Regions from separate parts of the Caldibacillus sp. 210928-DFI.2.18 genome, predicted to be linked through region 3. Evidence: predicted binding sites of a transcription regulator. Region 3 holds the regulator's gene; each other region holds the start of a gene.

Region 1 (7,181 bases), on a different contig from region 3:
TTCGATTTCATCCAATAATATTAAGCTATACGGATTTCTCCGGACTTTTTCCGTTAATTGACCTGCTTCTTCATGACCAACATAGCCAGGCGGTGAACCGATTAATTTAGAGACGCTGTGTTTTTCCATATATTCACTCATGTCCAAGCGAATCATTGCGTCTTTTGTACCAAATAATTCTTCGGCAAGGGTTTTGGCCAATTCAGTTTTCCCAACACCGGTAGGACCGATAAAGAGGAACGAACCGATTGGACGGTTTTTTGCTTTTAATCCGGCCCGACTGCGGCGAATGGCTTTAGCTACTTGACGAACCGCATCGGCCTGACCAATTACTTTTGCAGCTAAGTTTTCTTCAATATGTTTTAATTTTTGTTGTTCATCGGCTTGGATTTTGCCAACCGGGATACCGGTTTTTTCCTCAACAATTTGTTGAATCAAATCAACATTGATAATTGGTGTAGCTGCATCTTTTGCTTGGCTGCGCTGATTTTCCAGTGTTTGTTCTTCATCACGTAATTTTGCAGCTAGTTCATAGTTTTCAGCTTGTAGGGCTTGTTGTTTTTCTACGGCAATTTGTTTTAAGCGTTCTTCAATATAAGCCGGTGTTAATGTTTTTGATTCGAGATTCATTTTAGAACCGGCTTCGTCAAGTAAGTCAATCGCTTTGTCCGGTAAGTAGCGGTCTTGAATATAGCGATGAGACAAGTTGACACAAGCACGAACGGCTTCGTCAGAGTATTTTACTTGATGATATTCTTCATACTTCGGTTTCAATCCCATCAATATTGTAATTGTTTCATCGACTGAAGGTTCATGAACTTGAACCGGTTGAAAACGCCGTTCCAAAGCTGCATCTTTTTCAATTTGACGATACTCTTTCAAGGTTGTTGCACCAATTAATTGCAGTTCACCCCTGGAAAGAGCTGGTTTTAAAATATTTCCTGCATCCATGGAACCTTCCGCAGAACCGGCACCGACAATCAAATGAATTTCGTCGATAAACAGAATCACTTCCGGTCGATTTTGTACTTCGGCAATTAATTGTTTCATTCGTTCTTCAAATTGTCCGCGAATACCGGTGTTGGCAACGAGGGATGCGACATCGAGCAGGTAAACTTGTTTTCCCCGAAGTTTCATCGGAACATCGCCTGCAACAATTTTCAAGGCTAAACCTTCTACAACTGCTGTTTTACCAACGCCAGGTTCTCCGATTAACACTGGGTTATTTTTGTTACGACGGTTCAAAATTTCAATTACTTTTTTAATTTCTTCATCCCGACCAATAACCGGGTCAATTTTGCCATTTTCTGCCTCAAGATTTAAGTTTTTTCCATATTGATCAAGGAAGCCACCACGACCGCCGGATGTTTGCCGAGTTAGCGTTTTTACCCCATTTTGACCATCAATTGGGCTGCCAAACGGAACAAAACCTCCAAACATTTGTGAAAACGGGTTTGCATTTCCCATGAAATTTTTCAAAGAAGAATTTGATTTTTCTTGTTCCTCTTGATAGCATTTTTGACATAAAGCATACTCAGTTTGTTTTCCATTTACGTAAAATTGTAAATGAATGTTTGCCTCATTTTTATGACATTTTTGACATAACATCGTACAAACCTCCTTACTAAAAGAATTATCTATTTTTATTTAGCTAATAGGAAAGTATAAATTTTTCAATTTCTACTTTCCTAACTCATAAGTGCACAAGGAAAGCTTCGCGGGAATACATCGCAGCCGAAAAAATTTTATATTTTTTCGGTGACTAGAAAGACTTCGGTAGCATTACCTCGCAAGCGAAAATGTTTTTTCGCTGAACTACGGCTCTGCTCTCACCTAAAGGCTCGGCAGTCGCCAGTTTTCTTTATGAAGTATATAACCTGTCAATTGTTTGACTTTGACTATCCTTGACCTTCTGACTATATTATACTTTGACCATCTTTGACTTTCAAGTATTTTGCTATAAAAATTTTTAATAAACAGTGAAAAATTTGTATCGTTCTTTCTTGTCAGATACAAGTACTTCGATGGATGAAATACCTATTTGTGAAATATTTAGTACCGTTCTTTCCTTGTACTCCTTGGCATAAGATGAAGGGAGGGGGGAGTTTGGTGAGTTGGAAAAAGTCTTTTCAATTGGCCTTTATCTATGTAGGAACGATTGTTGGGGCAGGATTTGCAACCGGTAAAGAAATTGTTGAGTTCTTCTCCCAATATGGTTTTATGGGTTTAATTGGTATCTGTATTTCCGGCCTTTGTTTTATCGGTTTTGGTGTAAAAATCATGATATTGGCGATCGAATTACAGGCGAGGAGTTTTCAACAATTAAATGTACATATTTTTGGACCATATTTCGCACCGGTGATCAATCTTATCATGTTTGTCATGTTAGTAGGGGTAACATCTGTCATGTTAAGCGGGGCGGGAAGTGTGTTTCAGGAACAATTGCATTTACCTAAAATGGCTGGAATCCTTATAACCATCATTTTTACGTTAATTGTACTTTTGATTGGGACAAGGGGGCTGGTTTGGGTTAATACGCTTGTCGTTCCTGTTTTAATATTATTTAGTTTTCTGTTAGCGTATCTTGCTTTCCATTTACCTGACTTTATGGGAAATGTTGCAAAAGGATTTCATTTTACATGGGGGGCAATCATTGATAGTTTTGCTTATACTGCATTTAATATTTCCTTGGCAACAGCTGTACTTGTACCGGCTGCCACCGAAATCGGTGATAAGAAGACTGTGAAAAGGGGGGGAGTGATCGGTGGACTAGCCTTGACATTGATTTTGATCTCAAGTCACGTCACCCTGGTTCAGCTTCCATCTTTAACCGAATTTCAAATACCAATGGCTGTCATGGTGAACACTCTGGCCACATCATTCCATTTCCTATTTATCATTGTCATTTACGGGGAGATATTTACATCGGTTGTCGGCAATTTATATGGTTTAGAGCGGTTTGTGAAAAGGAAAATACCGGGGAATACATTAACAATTGGAATGGCCATTCTTTCCGTTGCATTTGCCATCAGCATGGTGGACTACGGAACTTTGCTGTCTTTTTTATATCCTTTATTTGGTTATATCAGTCTAGTTTTTCTTTTATTATTAATTATACGATAATACAAAAAAGGTGTCCCGGTTAAAGGACAGGGTAACCGGGGCACCTTCTTTATACGATAAGGAAGTATAAATTACTGGCAAGGAAGCAAATTCGACGTAGCGGAAAACTTTAAGTTCTAAGTATAAATGCACAAGGAACGCTACAGGAATACATCAAAGCCGAAAAAATCTTATATTTTTATTATCGTAATGGAAAAAAGACAAATAATAGTAAATCAAAAGTTAAGTGTGAGATGACAATAAGCGGCAGGCTGCGTTTCCAAGCATAAAGAGCTCCCCATACGATTCCTGCTATGAAAGCGGCTAAAAAAAGTACAATTGATCCTGAATATAATTGTGCTAAACCGTAAAGGAAGGAAGATACAATGACAGCCGGCCAAATTTGGTTGTCTTTAAGCAAACGCTTGAGAATAAATCCTCTCCAGAAAAATTCTTCACCGGGTATTAAAATCAGTACTAAAACAATAAAATGCCAAATCACTTTAGGTGAATATAAATGATATAAACTTGTAATTTGATTTTTAAAATAAGTAAAGTTGATTAAGCGGACAATGGTATCGCCAAGCCAAAAAATAGCATAGAGCATAAAGCCGGACAGTATTCCGTAAAGTAAATAGCGTCCGAGTGATAATTGATCATCAATATCTTCATTTAAAATCGAGTAAGCAATTAACAAAAGCATAGCGCCTGTTAAGATATACCAAAAAACTTTTGCTTGATCAAAGGCGAAAAATATTAGTAAATGGGCTATGGCAAGTCCAAACAGGAATCTCCAATCAGTGAATGTCTTTGTCATATTTGCGAGGCTCCTTTCAAAACATAAATATATTTTAGCATAATTTATGAAGGAGAAAAATGAAAAAAGTAGTGAATATAAAGTAGGAGTGAGGAGAAAAAGTACTCTGCATGAACGTTCTCTAAATCTTCCCTCATAAATCAAAGAAGCAAGGGTGGGAAATGCGTACCCATAAATCCCTTATTGGCTCAACTAACAATCAGTGAGGTAGATTCCCCACTGATTGAAGTTTTCACTGTATATTTTACGAGGAGGTCGTTATGGATAGTTGTTTTGAAGCAGTGTGAAAAAGGAAAATTTTTTTCAGTAAAAGTGTACAAATACCGGTGAACGTCCTACATTTTTGTTATTCATCAACAATTATGTAGTTTTTGTGATTAACAACTGTTTTTTCATCCAAATCCATTTCTCGAAAATTTTGCATATAGGTTAAATTCACTATGACAGAGTTTTCATTGACCTTCTCGACAACTCCACGAAGACCATTTTTGAATTCGATTACATTCCCAACTGCAGCTTTTCTCATTTTACTTCTCTCCCTTGGTTAATTATAATTATAAATTAGTTTGCACTAGATCTTTTTAAAAGTAAAGTACATATGACAAATTTAGTTAAAAATCCGAGAAACTTTTAACGGGATAGACAAAATCCCGGCAAAATTTGTCAACGAGGAAGACAGTTGAGAAAAGGGGTTGCCCGCCTACGTCCGATTAGACTGGGGGCGTGATATTGTTCACACAAGCGTTGTCACAAGATGTAGGCTATTTATTGTGTTCTTTGATATTGCGCCTATACTGACTGATGTTTTACATTTCAATATTTCTTCCACTATTCATTATAAAAAGATTCATAGGAGGGATAACATATGGATGAAGAAACAGCACGCGAACTTCTTGATAAACTAGCTTCAGGCAAAATAAATGAATGTTTAATTGAAAAAAGCGATTTTTTGACTTTCCGTAAATATTTGGTTGAGCGCCCGGACTTTAAACATTTCCGCGGTGTTGCCCAGCACAGTGGAAATGTAATTTATTATTATATGGAAGAACCAAGAAGTTGATTATTTTCCTATCCGGTGCACCTCCGTTTGGCAAATAACGGTAAATTAGCCATTCCTCTACTAATGAATTCTACTAGATTCCTTGTTAACCTAGGATATGTACAATTGATAGGAGGTGCTCTTGAAGCATGGGAAAAAGAGTAATAAAAACGATGATCACAATGCTGGCGATGTTTGCGATAATCGGTTTCGGTACAAACCAAACAGAAGCTGCATCAGTTTACACAGTGAAAAGTGGCGATTCACTTTATAAAATTGGACAAACTAATGGAGTTCCTGTTCAAATCCTCCAGTCTATGAATCACTTAAACTCTGATAAGATTTATCCGGGTCAAAAACTTTCATTGCCTGACAGTTTATCAAGCAGTGACAAAGATTTGCTTGCCCGACTTGTTACTGCAGAAGCAAAAGGTGAGCCATATGCAGGGAAAGTTGCAGTTGCAACCGTTGTCTTGAATCGCGTTGACAACCCGAATTTTCCAAACAGTGTCAGAGACGTAATCTATCAAATTGATAACGGGTACTATGCATTCTCACCGGTGGCTAACGGTGAAATTAATAAGCCGGCTGATGCTGAATCGAAAAGAGCAGTACAGGAAGCTTTAGCATTTAGAGGGCAAGGAAATGGCTCATTGTATTTCTATAACCCTAAAACTAGTACAAGCAAATGGATTTTTTCAAAACAAGTTACAGTCAAAATCGGTAACCACGTTTTTGCGAAATAAATGATTAGCATCACACAGGGGTTGTATATTATACAGCCCTTTTTTTAGCTATTTACTTTGTTTTTTTCCAATGTAGATGAAAAACTCTTGATTTATACATATAATAAGAGTGAAGTTGACTAACAAGGCGTAAAGTATATAGTTAACAACGAAAAGTTTCTTTGACTATTTAAATCAACAGAAAGGAATGGGTCGATGTTTCAAAATAAAACGGTTATCGTTACAGGTGGTGCTAATGGGATTGGGAGGAGCATTGTCCAAACTTTTGCAAACGCATCCGCTAATGTTGTTGTAGCGGATGTAGATGTTGATGCGGGAAAAACATTGGAAAAACAATTATTGGCATCTGGAAAGCAAGTTTTCTTTGTTGAAACAGATATGAGAAAAGAAGAAGAAATTCGCAGACTTGTCGAATTCACTATCCAAAAATATGGAGGGATTGATGTATTAATTAATAATGCCGGTATTTCAAAATTCATTCCATTATTTGAAATGTCTGTTGCAGAATGGGATGATATTCTTAATACAAACTTACGAAGTGCATTTATTTGTTCAAAAGAAGCTGCCAGATTTATGAAAGAAACTGGCGGTTCCATTATTAATATTGCTTCTACAAGGGCATTTATGTCAGAACCTAATACAGAAGGGTATGCTGCATCCAAAGGAGGAATCATTGCCCTTACCCATGCTTTAGCTGCAAGTTTGAGTCCCTATCATATTCGCGTAAACTCGGTCAGCCCCGGTTGGATTCATACCGGAGATAAATCGGAATTATCTGAGCGCGACCATAAACAACATTGGTCAGGTCGGGTTGGCGAACCAGCTGATATTGCTCGTGCTTGCTTATTTTTAGCAAATCCGGAAAATGATTTTATCAGTGGAGAAAATATTACCATAGACGGAGGGATGACGAAAAAAATGATTTATGAAGAATAATTATAGGAAATGGGGTTAAATTATCATCGATTCAATAAATTTAATTTATTAAGCTCCAATAGTGAACAATTTATCAAATGATATGATATAATAAATCATGCCAAGTTTTTTACATACTTTAAAATTAATTGAATTGAGGAGTGACTTATATGATTGAAAAAAAATTTAAAGTAATCGCAGAAACAGGTATTCATGCCCGTCCTGCAACATTATTAGTACAAGCAGCAGGTAAATTTGAGTCGGAAATTTCATTACAATATAAAGAAAAAAAAGTTAATTTAAAATCAATCATGGGTGTTATGTCTTTAGGTATCGGAAAAGATGCAGATATTACGATCATCGTTGACGGAAACGATGAAGAATTGGCAATGAATGAATTAACAGAAGTAATAACAAAAGAAGGATTAGCAAAATAATAAATAATATATTGTTAAGGGCGGGCTGTTTATATAGTCCGCCCTTTTAATTATGTAATATGATAAAATGAGATTATAAGCGATTTTAAAAAAATGAGGTGGTAAGGACAATGGATAATAAGCAA
Region 2 (7,181 bases), on a different contig from region 3:
ATATGTCATAAGTTATCCAAGTTTGTTGATCTCGATAAAAAATAAATGTGAAATTGTATTGAAAAAAGGAACAGAGGAGAAGTGAATATGAAAAAATTAATCCCTATTTTATTCATGAATATTATTGTGATTTTTACAATTTTAGCAGGATGCTCGGTCCAAAACAACACAACAGAATCAAACGCAGCGAAGACAAAGGGAACCAGTTCGGGTAATTATCCAAACCGGCAAATTGAATTAGTCGTTCCATTTGCGGCAGGTGGCGGCGTGGATTTGGCTGCCCGTGCCGTTGCCGATTATTTAAGTAAAGAGTGGGGGCAACCGGTTGTCGTTGTCAATAAAACGGGAGGCGGAGGAATTGTTGGTGCCCAATATGCCCTGTTGGAATCGAAACCGGATGGCTATACTGTACTCATGAACAACAATTCTTCTACAACCATGTATGAAGCTGGGACTACTCAGCCTATATTAACAGCTAAAAGCCATCAGTTTGCTGCACGTGTCGCCGAATCACCGTTAGTTTATGCAGTAAAAAGTGACGCACCCTGGAAGGATTTAAAAGAATTTACCGAGTGGGTAAAAGAAAACCCGGAACAACTCACATGGGCGAGCGTCGGTCCGGCCGGTTTTTCCAGCTTTGGTGTTGCAGAATGGCTGGATTCAGTTGGGGTTGACTATACAAAAACGCAAATGGTCTCCAGTGAAGGGGCCAGTGATTCAGCTGCTAAAGTAGCAGGTGGTCATGTTATTTTGGCCGTCCACAACGCAGGGGAAGTGTATTCCCTTGTTGAATCGGGGAAATTGAAAGTGTTAGCTGTTCAAGGTTCAGAACGAAGCCCGCTTTATCCGGATGTACCGACAACAGAAGAACTCGGCTTCCCAAACTTATCGGTCAGCTGGTGGACCGGGATTTCTTTACCAAAAGATACACCGAAAGATATTGTAAAAAAATGGGAAGCAGCAATTGAAAAAATGCAACAAGATAAACAGTTCCAAGCTCAGCTCGAAAAAATATATTTACAACCGGGTTACCTAAACAGTTCCGATTTTACAAAAAAAGTACAAGAAGAAGTGGAATGGTATACAGAACTGGCAGAGAAAACCGGGATTAGAAAATAAAGAAAAAGAAAGTTAAATGGATTTGGGAACAATTTCAAAAACTAGGAATTAACCTCAATAAACCTGCCACTATTTGCAGACCGTTTCTTTATTAGCAACAAAATTCCCCGAAAATAGGAAAAAACTTAATAAGGTCATAAACATAAAGAAAAACCGGCCAGAACTATCCAAAACAGGTCGGTTTTTCTAAATACTTATTTTACCCCTAATTTCAACTCACCATTGTCAATTGAAATTACAACCGTCTCGTTTTCTTGTACCTTTCTTGCGATTATTTGCCTTGCCAGTTCCGTCTCAACCGTACGTTGAATAAATCGTTTCAATGGTCTTGCACCGAAAACCGGGTCAAATCCGTTTTCAGCGATATATTCCTTCGCTTCATCTGAAATTTCCAGCTTAATTTGTTGATCTTTCAATCTTTCCTGCAGTTCGCTAAGTAATTTGGTAACAATCCCTTTAATATTATCCAATGTCAAAGGTTTAAATAAAATAATTTCATCCACACGATTTAAAAATTCCGGACGAAAATGACTGCGTAACTGCTCCATAACCAGTTCACGAGCTTCTGAACGAATTTCGTCCGTTCCTTGTTCTCGCTCCAGTAAAAATTGTGATCCCAGATTTGAGGTCATAATAACCACGGTATTTTTAAAATCAACGGTACGACCTTGAGAATCAGTAATCCGACCATCGTCGAGCATTTGCAATAATATATTGAACACTTCCGGATGTGCTTTTTCAATTTCGTCAAATAATACAACCGAATAAGGATTTCTTCTTACTGCTTCGGTTAATTGACCACCTTGTTCATAACCGACATATCCGGGCGGCGCACCAATTAATCTTGAAACGGTATGCTTTTCCATATATTCGGACATATCGATGCGGATGATATGCTCTTCGCTATCGAATAAATGTTGGGCAAGTGCCTTGGCAAGTTCCGTTTTCCCGACACCGGTGGGACCAAGGAACATAAAGGATCCAATCGGCCGATTCGGATCTTTAATGCCGGCTCTTGCCCGAAGTATCGCATCGGACACAAGCCGAACAGCCTCATCTTGTCCGATGACTCGTTCATGTAAAATCGATTCCAGTCGCAATAATTTTTCCCGTTCACTTTCAACGAGTTTTGTCACAGGAATACCTGTCCAGCGGGCAACAATTTCGGCGATCTCTTCATCGGTCACTTCTTCACGCAACAATCGATTTTCTGCATGTTCATGGACTTTTTCCTCCAATTCCCGCAATTCTTTTTCTAATGCAGGAATCCGACCGTGTCTTAGTTCAGCAGCTTTATTCAAATCATACTCGTTTTCCGCCTTTTCCAGTTCCCAACGTAGTTTTTCCAGTTGTTCCCGCTTATCCTGAACCATCTGAATGCCTTCTTTTTCCAACTGCCATTTCGCTTTCATTTCATTAGCTTGATCGCGAAGTTCCGCCAGTTCTTTTTTCAAAACATCGAGGCGGCTCATACTCACCGGATCATCTTCTTTGGAAAGGGCCGCTTCTTCAATTTCGAGCTGCATGACTCGCCTCGTCACTTCATCTAATTCTTGCGGCATCGAGTCAATTTCAGTCCGGATCATCGCACAAGCTTCGTCGATTAAGTCGATCGCTTTATCTGGCAGAAACCGATCGGTAATATAACGGTTGGATAAGGTTGCTGCCGCGACCAGTGCACGGTCATGGATTTTAACGCCGTGATGAATTTCATATCGTTCTTTCAAGCCGCGTAAAATTGAGATGGTGTCTTCAACATCCGGTTCTTGGACGATAACCGGTTGAAAACGTCGCTCTAATGCCGGGTCTTTTTCAATATATTGTCGATGTTCATCTAATGTTGTTGCCCCGATACAATGCAATTCCCCTCGTGCAAGCATCGGTTTTAACATATTTCCCGCATCCATGGCACCATTCGTCTTTCCGGCACCGACGATAGTATGCAATTCATCGATAAACAAGATGATTTTTCCTTCACTTTTCTTAATTTCGTTCAAAACAGCTTTTAACCGTTCTTCAAATTCACCACGAAATTTTGCCCCGGCAACAAGCGCACTCATATCAAGGGAAAAAATCGTTTTATCCTTTAAACCCTCAGGGACATCACGACGAACAATTCTTTGAGCCAAACCTTCAACAATGGCTGTTTTCCCGACACCGGGTTCACCGATTAATACCGGGTTATTTTTCGTTTTCCGTGACAAAATACGAATTACTTGCCGTATTTCATTATCGCGACCTATAACCGGATCGACCTTTCCGGATCGGACCTCAGCAACTAAGTCTCGACCATATTTTTCCAAAACATTGTATGTACTTTCCGGATTTGGTGATGTCACTCTTTGATTCCCCCTTATTTCTCTTATAGCTTCTAATACTTTTTGCAAGGTGATCCCCTGATTTTTTAAGAGTTTCCCGACATCAGTCTCCAAAGTTACAGAAGCAATAAGAATATGTTCAACTGATAAATACTCATCTTTAAAGGTGGTCATTGTTTTTTCAGCTTCGGTAAAAACACGCTGTAATTGGTTGGAAATATATATGTTTCCTTGTTCCACACCGCTGCCGGTGACAACAGGTTTTTTCTTTGCTAAAGCTTCTAATCCCTGTTTGAATAGGTTACTATTTGCATGCAATTTTTCGAGAATAGCGGTGACAAGATTGTCTGTGTCTTGCATGAACGCAAGATACAGGTGGACTTCATCGATTTCTTGATGATGCCGATTACTAGCAATGGTTTGTGCATGGAAGATTCCCGACTGCATCCGTTCCGTCATACGATTGACATCCATATTGACCGCTCCTTTGCCCTTTTTTGACCTTAGTTCAATTATAAAAGATTATCGTTGAAAAAGCAAAATGAGCTGAAATACACTGGAGTGGGAAAAGGGTATTTATTTATCTTCAAAAATGGACAAAAAATCATCACATCTATATTTCTTGTTTTCTCCCATAAACATGATTAGTATTATATTCAGATAAAATAGAAAGGAATTATAAAATGAATAAACGGATTTACTTTTTGATGATTATTGCTTTTGTGGTTGGGATGGTTGAACTAATCATAAGTGGTATTCTTGATCTTATAGCAGCAGACTTAGATGTAAGCCTTAGTCAGGCCGGTTATTTGATTACCATTTTTGCTCTCATTTTTGCATTACTTTCACCGGTGTTATTAATTTTGACAGCAAATATCGAGAGGAAACGGTTAATGCTGATTTGTCTTTGGATTTTTCTCTTCGGTAATATAATAACAATTTTCAGTCCAACTTATGCAATCGTGTTCGTCGGTCGTATCATCAGTGCCACCAGTGGGGCATTATTAACGATCCTTTGTCTTGTGATGGCGCCGAATATGGTTGAACCGCAATACCGGGGGAGAGCAATTGGTGTCATCTCGATGGGGGTAAGTGGGGCATTGGTGCTTGGTATTCCAATTGGTTTAATGTTAGGGAATTCTTTCGGATGGCGAGCTCCATTTGTTATGATTGCCGTTTTGACGTTTTTTTCAATTATCGGTGTTTATTTATGGATGAGTCGGATTGAGCCGGAGTCACAAGTCCCGCTCCATATCCAATTAGCCAGTCTAAAAAGCAGAAAAGTTCTCTTTGCCCTATTAACGACCTTTTTATATATGGCCGGACATACAGTTTTATATGGTTATTTCAAACCTTTTTTGCAAGAAACTATGGGGCTTGATGGAACATGGATTAGTATTATCTACTTTATTTTTGGCATTTCAGCGGTCAGCGGCGGGGGAATTGGCGGAGCGTTAGCCGATTTATTCGGTTCCAAAAAGACGATCGTCATCTCATTGTTACTTTTTACCGGATTATTTTTAATCATTCCCCACACAACGGGATTAATTCCTTTATTTATTGTCGCCTCAATTGTTTGGGGAATTTTAAGCTGGGGAGTTTCACCGGCTATGCAAAGTTACTTGATTGAGTCATCACCAAAAACGGCATCGATTCAGCAAAGCTTAAATAATTCAGCCCTCCATTTAGGTGTTGCAACTGGATCATTTGTTGGCGGGATGGTGATTGAACATGCATCGATTAACGAAAGTCCTTATGCGGGCAGTATTTTAATCTTATTATCTGTTTTAACAATTATTGTATCGTTTCGAGCCCGGCAAACCGTTGTCCCTGATACGGAAATGGAAGGATAAATTTAGAAAGATCTAATAGCAGGTCGGATAGACATGAATCGAAAGGAAAGATGAAGCAGTCGGAGAAAATCGAATTTACATCCTTGCTGGAAATGTATACGAAGGTATAAGATAAAGATACTGATTATAAACGATATTTCGATAAAAATATGAACCACTTATTCATGACAGGGAGATTGGGAATAAAATATTTATGAAAAGGTGAGCAATGATGGGGAAAATGACGGAATGGTTGGAAATGGATGATGGGCATGAGATTTACTTAAGAAGCTGGGTGAATGAAGGGGAATCACCCCGGGCAATTGTCCAAATTTCCCACGGTATGGCAGAACATATTGAACGATATGACGATTTTGCTCAATTTCTTCTTAGTAGAGGGATTTTTGTTTATGGAAATGATCATCGCGGGCATGGACGTACAGGTGAAAAAGCCGGGGTTTTTGGCTATTTTGCTGAAAAGGATGGATTTGACCGGGTAGTGGATGATCTTCATGCTATTACGAATCATATTAAGAAACTCTATCCTGATAAACCAATGATTTTGTTCGGACATAGTTTGGGATCGTTTCTGTCACGGAGATATATTCAGAAATATTCGGGTGATATCACCGGGGTCATTTTATCTGGTACCGGTGGAAACCCAGGGCTTGCGGCTGCTATCGGTAAACTTGTGGCGAAAAGGGAGATACGAAAATTCGGGAAAACCGCTCCCAGCCATGTAATGAACCGGATTATATTTGGTTCGTACAATAAAGGATTGGACCATGTCAAAAATAAGTTTTCTTGGTTATCCAGGGATGAATCCGTCGTTCACGCTTATCTTCAAGACCCGTATTGCGGTTTTGTCTGCTCAGGAACTTTTTTCTATGATTTATTAACCGGATTACAGCTTATTCACCAAGATGCTCTTATCCAACAAATCAGAAAAGATTTACCAATTTTCTTTATTAGTGGCGATCGTGACCCGGTTGGTACCTATGCTAAAGGTGTCAAAAAAGCGATAAAACAACTTGAAAAAAATGGGTTACATAAAATCGATTACCGATTTTATCAAGATGCCCGGCATGAAGTATTAAATGAAATCAATAAAGAGGAAGTTTACGAAGATATTATTCAGTGGATTGAACGAACATTGAATACAGTAGAAGGGTAAGAGGCCGAGTTAGCAGATCCGTGTGTGGCTTTCTATCAATTAGAAGACGGCATTGAATATAGTAGAAAGGTAAAGAGGCCGAGTTAGTCCCGGTCTCTTATTTAATTTGTTCAAGTAGTTCTTGATCTTGCCAAGCTTTGCACACATCAATCCAACTTTTTGCATTAGAAAACTTTTCCAATTCTTCACAAGTGAGCTCAATGGCGGAATTGGTACTGCCACATGCTGGAAAAACGGTTTCGAACCGTTTTAATGAGATGTCTAAATAAACACCGAGGTCGTTAGCCAATCCAAACGGACAAACACCACCAATCACGTGTCCGGTTTGTTCAACGACTTCCTCGGCACTGAGCATCCGTGCTTTAAACCCAAAAAAATGTCTGAACTTTTGATTATCAATTTTGGCATCACCGGCTGTAACGACAAGGATTGCCTGATTGTTATCCCCACGGAACGATAGAGTCTTTGCAATTCTGGCAGGAATAACACCAATTGTTTCTGCCGCCTGTTCAACGGTTGCACTGGATGTATCAAATTCCATAATATCTTTGTCACGGTTCCACTGTTTAAAATGTTCTTTTACACTTGCAAGAGACATAACGCCACCCCATCATTATTTTTTAACCATTATCATAGCATAAAGTTCCAAAAAATTGTAATTTTTGAAGTTGGGGAAACAATGCCTTGCCAAATGGATCAAGGAAGGGATGTAAATTGTTCGATTAAAAAGAGCCCAAC
Region 3 (7,181 bases):
AAAACTTCTGAGGGATTGGCAACATCATTTAAACCCTCTTCTTTCATTTCAAATATACCAATTTCATTTGTAGAGCCAAAACGGTTTTTTACCGCACGTAAAATTCGAAATGAATGATGTCGTTCCCCTTCAAAATAAAGAACCGTATCAACCATATGTTCTAAAACTCTTGGACCGGCAATAGCCCCCTCCTTCGTTACATGCCCCACAATGAATATCGGAATCCCACTTGTTTTGGCTATTCTCATCATTCCACTGGTACATTCCCTAACTTGAGAAACGGAACCTGTAGCAGAGGTCACATCCGGGTGGTATATCGTTTGGATGGAGTCAATTACTGTAAAATCCGGTTTGATTTCTTGAATTGTTTGTTCAATGAACAACATATCCGTTTCCGAAAGTACGTATAAATTGCCGCTTGTTATTCCTAAACGATCAGCACGCATTTTTGTTTGTTTTACAGATTCTTCACCTGATATATACAGTACTTTCAATCCTTTGGTAGCCAACTGGTTGGAAACTTGTAAAAGTAATGTTGATTTCCCAATCCCGGGATCTCCACCGATTAACACGAGTGAGCCATTGACAATCCCACCGCCTAAAACACGATTCAATTCAACTGAATTAGTTAAAACCCGCGTTTCCTCTTTAGATTCAACCGTTGTAAGAGGAACCGCCTTTCGATCCGATGTCAATGGTGAATGATGAGAAAATCCGGCATGGCGATTGCCTGTTACTTCCTGAATCTCTTCAACAAATGTATTCCATTGTTGACAGTTCGGACAGCGCCCTAACCATTTTGGTGATTCATAGCCGCAAGAATGACAAATAAATTTTGTTTTCACTTTAGCCATCTATATTATTTTCCCCTTAATATAAAAACATTGTTATATTTTTGTATTTTTCTACCTTATTTTCCCATATATAAGGAAACGAGGCAACCTACTAAAGTTGTATTTAGAAAAGTTGCCTCCTAATGTTTATTCCTTCAACTGATATTCATTAAGAGTATACACTTGCTTTTACTTTAAATTCATCCTCTTCAACATCCACAGTAACATGTTGACCGGGCTTCACTGTTCCTCTTAATAATTCCTCAGATAGTAAATCTTCAACATGTTTTTGAATCGCACGGCGTAAAGGTCTTGCCCCGTATTCCGGATCATAGCCTACTTCTGTAATTTTTTCTTTAGCCGAATCTGTTAATGTTAATTCGACACCTTGCTCTTTTAATTGTTTCTTTAATGATTCCAGAAGCAAGTCAACAATTTTTTTCAAATGTTCCTTTTCAAGAGAGTGGAATACAATAATCTCATCAACCCGGTTCAAAAATTCCGGACGGAAAGCCCGCTTTAACTCTTCCATGACACGATCTTTCATGTCTTTATAATCTTGATTTCCATCTTGGACACTGAATCCAACATACTTATTTCTTTTCAATGACTCTACTCCGATATTAGAAGTCATGATTACTATTGTATTCCTGAAATCAACCGTTCTTCCTTTCGAATCGGTAAGACGTCCATCTTCTAATACTTGTAATAAAATATTAAATACATCCGGATGTGCCTTTTCAATTTCATCCAGCAAAATAACGGAGTAGGGTTTTCGTCTTACTTTTTCAGTCAATTGACCGCCTTCATCATAACCGACATATCCCGGTGGTGAGCCGACAAGACGTGATGTGGAGTGTTTCTCCATGTACTCACTCATATCAATCCGAATCATTGCATCTTCGTCACCGAACATTGCTTCAGCTAAAGCCCTTGCTAATTCGGTCTTACCAACACCGGTAGGACCTAAGAAAATAAATGAACCGATTGGACGCTTCGGATCCTTTAGTCCGGCTCTTGCTCTTCGTACAGCTTTGGCAATAGCTTTAACCGCCTCCGTTTGGCCTACGACACGATTATGAAGAATTTCTTCCAGTTTCAATAATTTTTCTGTCTCTGTTTCTGCAATTTTTGATACCGGAATCCCTGTCCAGCTAGACACTACGCTTGCGACGTCTTCAACAGTAACTTGGCTGTTCTCTTTTCCTTGTTTTTCTTTCCATATTTTCTTTGTTTCTTCAAGTTGCTCACGGAGTCTTTGTTCCATATCCCTTAATGATGCAGCTTTTTCAAATTCCTGACTTTGAACCGCCGCATCTTTTTCTTTCCGAACTTCATCCAGCTTTACTTCTAATTCTTTTAAGTTTGGCGGTGTCGTAAAGCTACGGAGACGAACTTTTGAACCGGCTTCATCAATGACGTCGATGGCCTTATCCGGTAAAAAACGGTCGGAAATATATCGATCAGAAAGAGTTACAGCAGCTACAATTGCGTCGTCGGTAATCGCTACCCGGTGGTGAGCCTCATACCGGTCACGAAGTCCTTGTAAAATTTGAATAGATTCTTCTACTGTTGGCTCATCGACCATGATCGGTTGGAATCTTCGTTCTAGTGCTGCGTCTTTTTCAATATATTTTCTATATTCATCAAGGGTCGTTGCACCGATACACTGCAATTCACCACGTGCCAACGAAGGTTTTAAAATATTGGATGCGTCAATTGCACCTTCAGCACCACCCGCGCCAATTAACGTATGCAATTCATCGATAAATAGAATAATATTTCCGGCCTGACGAATTTCGTCCATTACTTTTTTGAGACGATCCTCAAATTCTCCGCGATATTTCGTTCCGGCAACAACGGTCCCCATATCTAAGGTCATTACCCGTTTATTACGTAAAATTTCCGGCACCTCATTGTTGACAATTTGTTGTGCCAGTCCTTCCGCAATCGCCGTTTTTCCGACACCGGGTTCACCAATTAAGACCGGGTTGTTTTTTGTTCGACGGCTTAATACTTCAATAACCCGTTGAATTTCTTTACTGCGACCAATAACAGGATCGAGATTGCCGTCCCTTGCCACTTGTGTTAAATCTCTGGCAAGACTATCCAAAGTTGGTGTGTTTACATTCGTTACACTCCCATTAGAAGCACCCGAATCACTGTTACCTAACAGCTGAAGAACTTGTTGCCGTGCTTTATTTAAACTTACGCCAAGATTGCTAAGTACACGTGCAGCCACACCTTCTCCTTCTCTAATTAACCCGAGAAGAATATGTTCCGTTCCGACATAGGAATGCCCGAGTTTTCTTGCTTCATCCATGGATAGTTCAATAACCTTTTTCGCTCTCGGCGTATATTGGGGAGTTTGTGTTAATTCTTTGCCAACACCAATTAAATTTTCCACTTCTTTTTGTATTTTTTCCGGAGTTAATCCAATTCCAAACAAAGCTTTAGCAGCAATCCCTTCACCTTCCCGGACTAATCCTAACAAAATATGTTCGGTCCCTACATTCACATGTTTTAAACGGATGGCTTCTTCCTGGGAAAGTGCCAATACCTTTTGTGCTCTTTCAGTAAATCGTCCAAATAGCATATATTTACCTCCTTATCAGTTGTTATTTTCCATTTGGAGGCGTTCACGAATCATCGTTGCCCTCCTTACATCTCGCTCAAATGGCCTAAGTCCTCCACCTGCATAAAGTTGTAAAAAACCGGGTTGTGTAAGAATCATTAACTCATTCAAAATATTCCTTGAGATATTTTTTATATATCCGATATCAATGCCAAGGCGCACATCGGACAGACATTGAGCCGCTTCCTTTGTTTCAATAATCCTGCTGTTCATTAGTACCCCTAATGAACGATAAATTTTATCTTCTAATTGAACACCGGATGTTTTAATAATCGCTTCTCTGGCCGCACGCTCCTGATTAACAATCTGTTGAACCACATCATTTAAGTCTATGATAATATCCTGTTCGGATTTTCCCAATGTAATTTGATTGGAAATTTGGAAGATATTGCCTAAAGCCTCGCTCCCTTCTCCATAAATCCCCCGGACAACTAAACCAAGTTGATTAATAGATGGAATCAACTGTCTCATTTGTTGTGTCATGACCAAACCGGGGAGATGAAGCATAACAGAAGCCCGAAGTCCTGTTCCAACATTTGTCGGACAACTTGTTAAATAACCACGCACTTCATTAAACGCATAATCCAAGTGCTGTTCAAGCTGGTCATCAACCGCATTGGCAAGATCAAGAGCTGCTTGTAATTGCAATCCTGATAAAATACATTGTATTCGAATATGATCCTCTTCATTAATCATAATACTAATTTCTTCATTTTGCGATAACAGACATGCACCGGTAATAGACTGATCGGCTAAACTTGGACTAATTAAATGTTTTTCCACTAACACTTGTTTCTGTAAAGGTTGAAGTTCTTCCATTTTTAACAATTCCGCATCTTTTAGCGGATGCAAATTTAAAAGTGGAATAACAGATTCAACTTGTTTTAGGACTTTGTCAGCTTCCTCTTTTGTAAAAATGGTTGGGAATAAGTAATCTTTTAAATTTCTTGCCAGACGAATTCTGGAAGTCAAAATAATGTCAGCCTGGGGACCATCTGCATTCATCCAGGAACTTATCGATTGATTTATAAACCGTTCGATTGACATAGTTTATTCGCCCCCCTCTTGCAATTGTTTCTCATAAAGGCGAATTTCATCCCTTACTTCAGCGGCTTTTTCAAATTCTTCCTTAGCAACTAAGGTTTGTAACGTTTCTTTTAAGATATCAATTTTCTTCCGGATGTTCAGGACTCCACCGGAACGTTGTGGGATTTTTCCATTATGTTTCCAATTTCCTCCATGGAGTCTTCTTAAAAGTGGATTTAATTGTTCTTGAAATGCTTTATAGCAATGTGCACATCCGAAACGTCCAATATTCAAAATTTGATTTAATGTCATTCCACATCTGTCACATTGAATAATTTCGCCGGATTGGATCGGATTATTTTGATTTAATTGTTCTATATTCGAGTTCAAATTGAATAATCCTGCTAATAAATTATTAATTGCAAATCCGGAAGTACCACTAATCATAAACTCTGTACCTTTTTCTTGTGCACAATGTTCACAAAGGTGTATTTCCGTTTTTTCCCCATTAATAATCTTTGTAAAATGCAAGGTTGCAGTCCTTTTTTGACACTCTTGACATATCAATTTAGTTCCCCTGCCTTATGATATTATTCATACTTTAGAGTTAATAACATTGCTTTTAAAATTCTTGCCCTTATTAAATCTCGTTCGGGCAAGTCTAAATAAATTACTGAACGATCCAGTGCACTTAACATTATTTTTTCTTCACGTTCATTAATAACTCCTTCTTTTCGTAATCGATTTATGATATCTGTAGCAGAAGATTGAGGAATTTGATTACCAATGATCGTAAACAATTGGTCAATAAGGTGTTTCTTACTATTCGGTCTAACTTTAATAATCCGAATATATCCGCCACCGCCACGTTTACTCTCAACTAAATAGCCGCGTTCAAGGGTAAATCTTGTATTAATAACGTAATTGATCTGTGAAGGAACACATTGAAATTTATTGGCAATCTCACTGCGTTTAATTTCTAATATTTCTTCTTCACTCATCTCTAATATTTCCTTTAAATATTCCTCAATGATATCCGAAATATTTCTCAAGGTTTCCTCCCTCCAAAAACCTCTTTGTATTATTTTCAAAAACAACAGAAGTTCCTATAATCAATTATATTATTAACTATTGACTTTGACTATATTTGACTTTAATTTATTATATATTTTTTTATTATGAATCGCAAACCAAATAACCATTTTCATTTATAATTTATTTGTTGCCTTTGAAAGTACCTTCTAAACATTGTTTACATAAAATAGCACAATGATTTGATTGAAAAGTTGTCTTTCACGATGATTCCTTGAAAAATGCTAAACACATTTTTTGAGCGATAAGTTTTTGGGAAAGATTTTTTAGAGTCTGATAAAAGTTATTTCAATTTCTTAGGGTTTCGGGGAATTCCATTCAGAGCGTGAGACGTTTTCTAAGGTTTGAGATTATGAAAAATGGTTTCATTCTTTTTTTGACACTGATTTTGGTAAATGTCATTGGCAAAAGAGATCTTAAGAAAGCATAAACTTGATTGGTAAATACTGCGATCCTTTTATGCCTTTATTCTTAAGATCTCTCCAAATCGAAACCTGAATTAACTTTTTTAAAACAGTGATATTTCTAAATTGATTTAATGATTAGTTTTTAATAATTTCCTGTCCACGAACATTCCATGTAAATGCAAAAACAACTGCTGCGAGTACACATGATATCGTTAACAATATAAAACCTGCGTTCCATCCCGCTGCATCTACAAGGACACCCATTAAAGCATTTGCAGTTACTGTGCCACCTAGGTATCCGAATAATCCGGTTAAACCAGCAGCGGTTCCTGCAGCTTTTTTAGGTACAAAATCAAGTGCTTGTAAACCAATTAACATAACAGGTCCGTAAATTAAAAATCCTATTGCAATTAGACAAGCCATATCAATAATCGGCTTTCCTGCTGGATTAAACCAGTACACAAGAACAGCAACTAAAACTCCAAGAATAAAGACAAAGCCTGCGGGTCCACGGCGCCCTTTAAATACCTTATCTGAAATCCAACCACATAATAACGTACCTGGAATACCAGCCCATTCATATAAGAAGTAGGCAATACTAGATTTATCCATATCAAAACCTTTTTCTTCACTTAAGTACATCGGTGCCCAGTCAAGAACGCCATAGCGTACAAAATAAACAAAAATATTCGCAAATGCTATCGCCCAAACCCACTTATTGTTTAATACATATTTAAATAAGATCTCCTTCGTTGTCAGCTCCTTTTCAGATGTTTCTCGCGTTTTTGTTGGATAATCATTTCGGTATTCTTCAATTGGAGGTAATCCAACAGATTGAGGAGTATCTCGAATTAAGAAATACGAAATAATAGCAACTACAATAGCGATTAATGCTGGTAAGATAAACACTCCTTCAAAACCTGCATTCGAAGCAACTATCGTAGAAAATAAGGTAGCTCCTGTAACAGCAATCGGAGCCATTAGTCCCCCGCCTACATTATGTGCTACATTCCAGATTGCAGTTTTACTCCCTCGTTCACTGACACTAAACCAATGTACTAGAACACGACCGGATGGAGGCCAACCCATTCCTTGAAACCACCCTAAAATAAATAACATAACAAACATAATTGCAACTGAAGATGTAAATAATGGGAAACAGCCCATTAATAAACTAACAAATGCAGA

The links. Region 3 encodes CtsR, which represses protease genes until heat stress. Its sites were predicted from a motif close to ATGGTCAATAAAGGTCAAACA; they were not measured.
Region 1: a site for CtsR is predicted at 1,886-1,906, ahead of LIZ98_RS06610 (ATP-dependent Clp protease ATP-binding subunit). Genes of this name have one in related genera too.
Region 2: a site for CtsR is predicted at 3,922-3,942, ahead of clpB (ATP-dependent chaperone ClpB). Genes of this name have one in related genera too.

Annotation. Positions count from the first base shown of each region.
Region 1 is NZ_JAJCHL010000021.1:9,996-17,176, reverse strand. Features, by position in the region: gene LIZ98_RS06610 (ATP-dependent Clp protease ATP-binding subunit) at 1-1,608, opposite strand, end outside; gene LIZ98_RS06605 (YkvI family membrane protein) at 2,110-3,123, shown strand; gene LIZ98_RS06600 (CPBP family intramembrane glutamic endopeptidase) at 3,305-3,919, opposite strand; gene LIZ98_RS06595 (YkvS family protein) at 4,266-4,445, opposite strand; gene LIZ98_RS06590 (hypothetical protein) at 4,785-4,979, shown strand; gene LIZ98_RS06585 (cell wall hydrolase) at 5,108-5,704, shown strand; gene LIZ98_RS06580 (glucose 1-dehydrogenase) at 5,900-6,640, shown strand; gene LIZ98_RS06575 (phosphocarrier protein HPr) at 6,790-7,056, shown strand; gene LIZ98_RS06570 (NAD(P)-dependent oxidoreductase) at 7,167-7,181, shown strand, end outside.
Region 2 is NZ_JAJCHL010000001.1:143,548-150,728, reverse strand. Features, by position in the region: gene LIZ98_RS00780 (tripartite tricarboxylate transporter permease) at 1-11, shown strand, start outside; gene LIZ98_RS00775 (tripartite tricarboxylate transporter substrate binding protein) at 88-1,119, shown strand; gene clpB (ATP-dependent chaperone ClpB) at 1,314-3,911, opposite strand; gene LIZ98_RS00765 (MFS transporter) at 4,121-5,290, shown strand; gene LIZ98_RS00760 (alpha/beta hydrolase) at 5,502-6,443, shown strand; gene LIZ98_RS00755 (YbaK/EbsC family protein) at 6,541-7,041, opposite strand.
Region 3 is NZ_JAJCHL010000042.1:21,855-29,035, forward strand. Features, by position in the region: gene radA (DNA repair protein RadA) at 1-854, opposite strand, end outside; gene clpC (ATP-dependent protease ATP-binding subunit ClpC) at 1,003-3,429, opposite strand; gene mcsB (protein-arginine kinase McsB) at 3,445-4,515, opposite strand; gene mcsA (protein-arginine kinase activator protein McsA) at 4,519-5,061, opposite strand; gene LIZ98_RS10280 (CtsR family transcriptional regulator) at 5,085-5,546, opposite strand; partial or broken gene pgtP (phosphoglycerate transporter protein PgtP) at 6,129-7,181, opposite strand, start outside.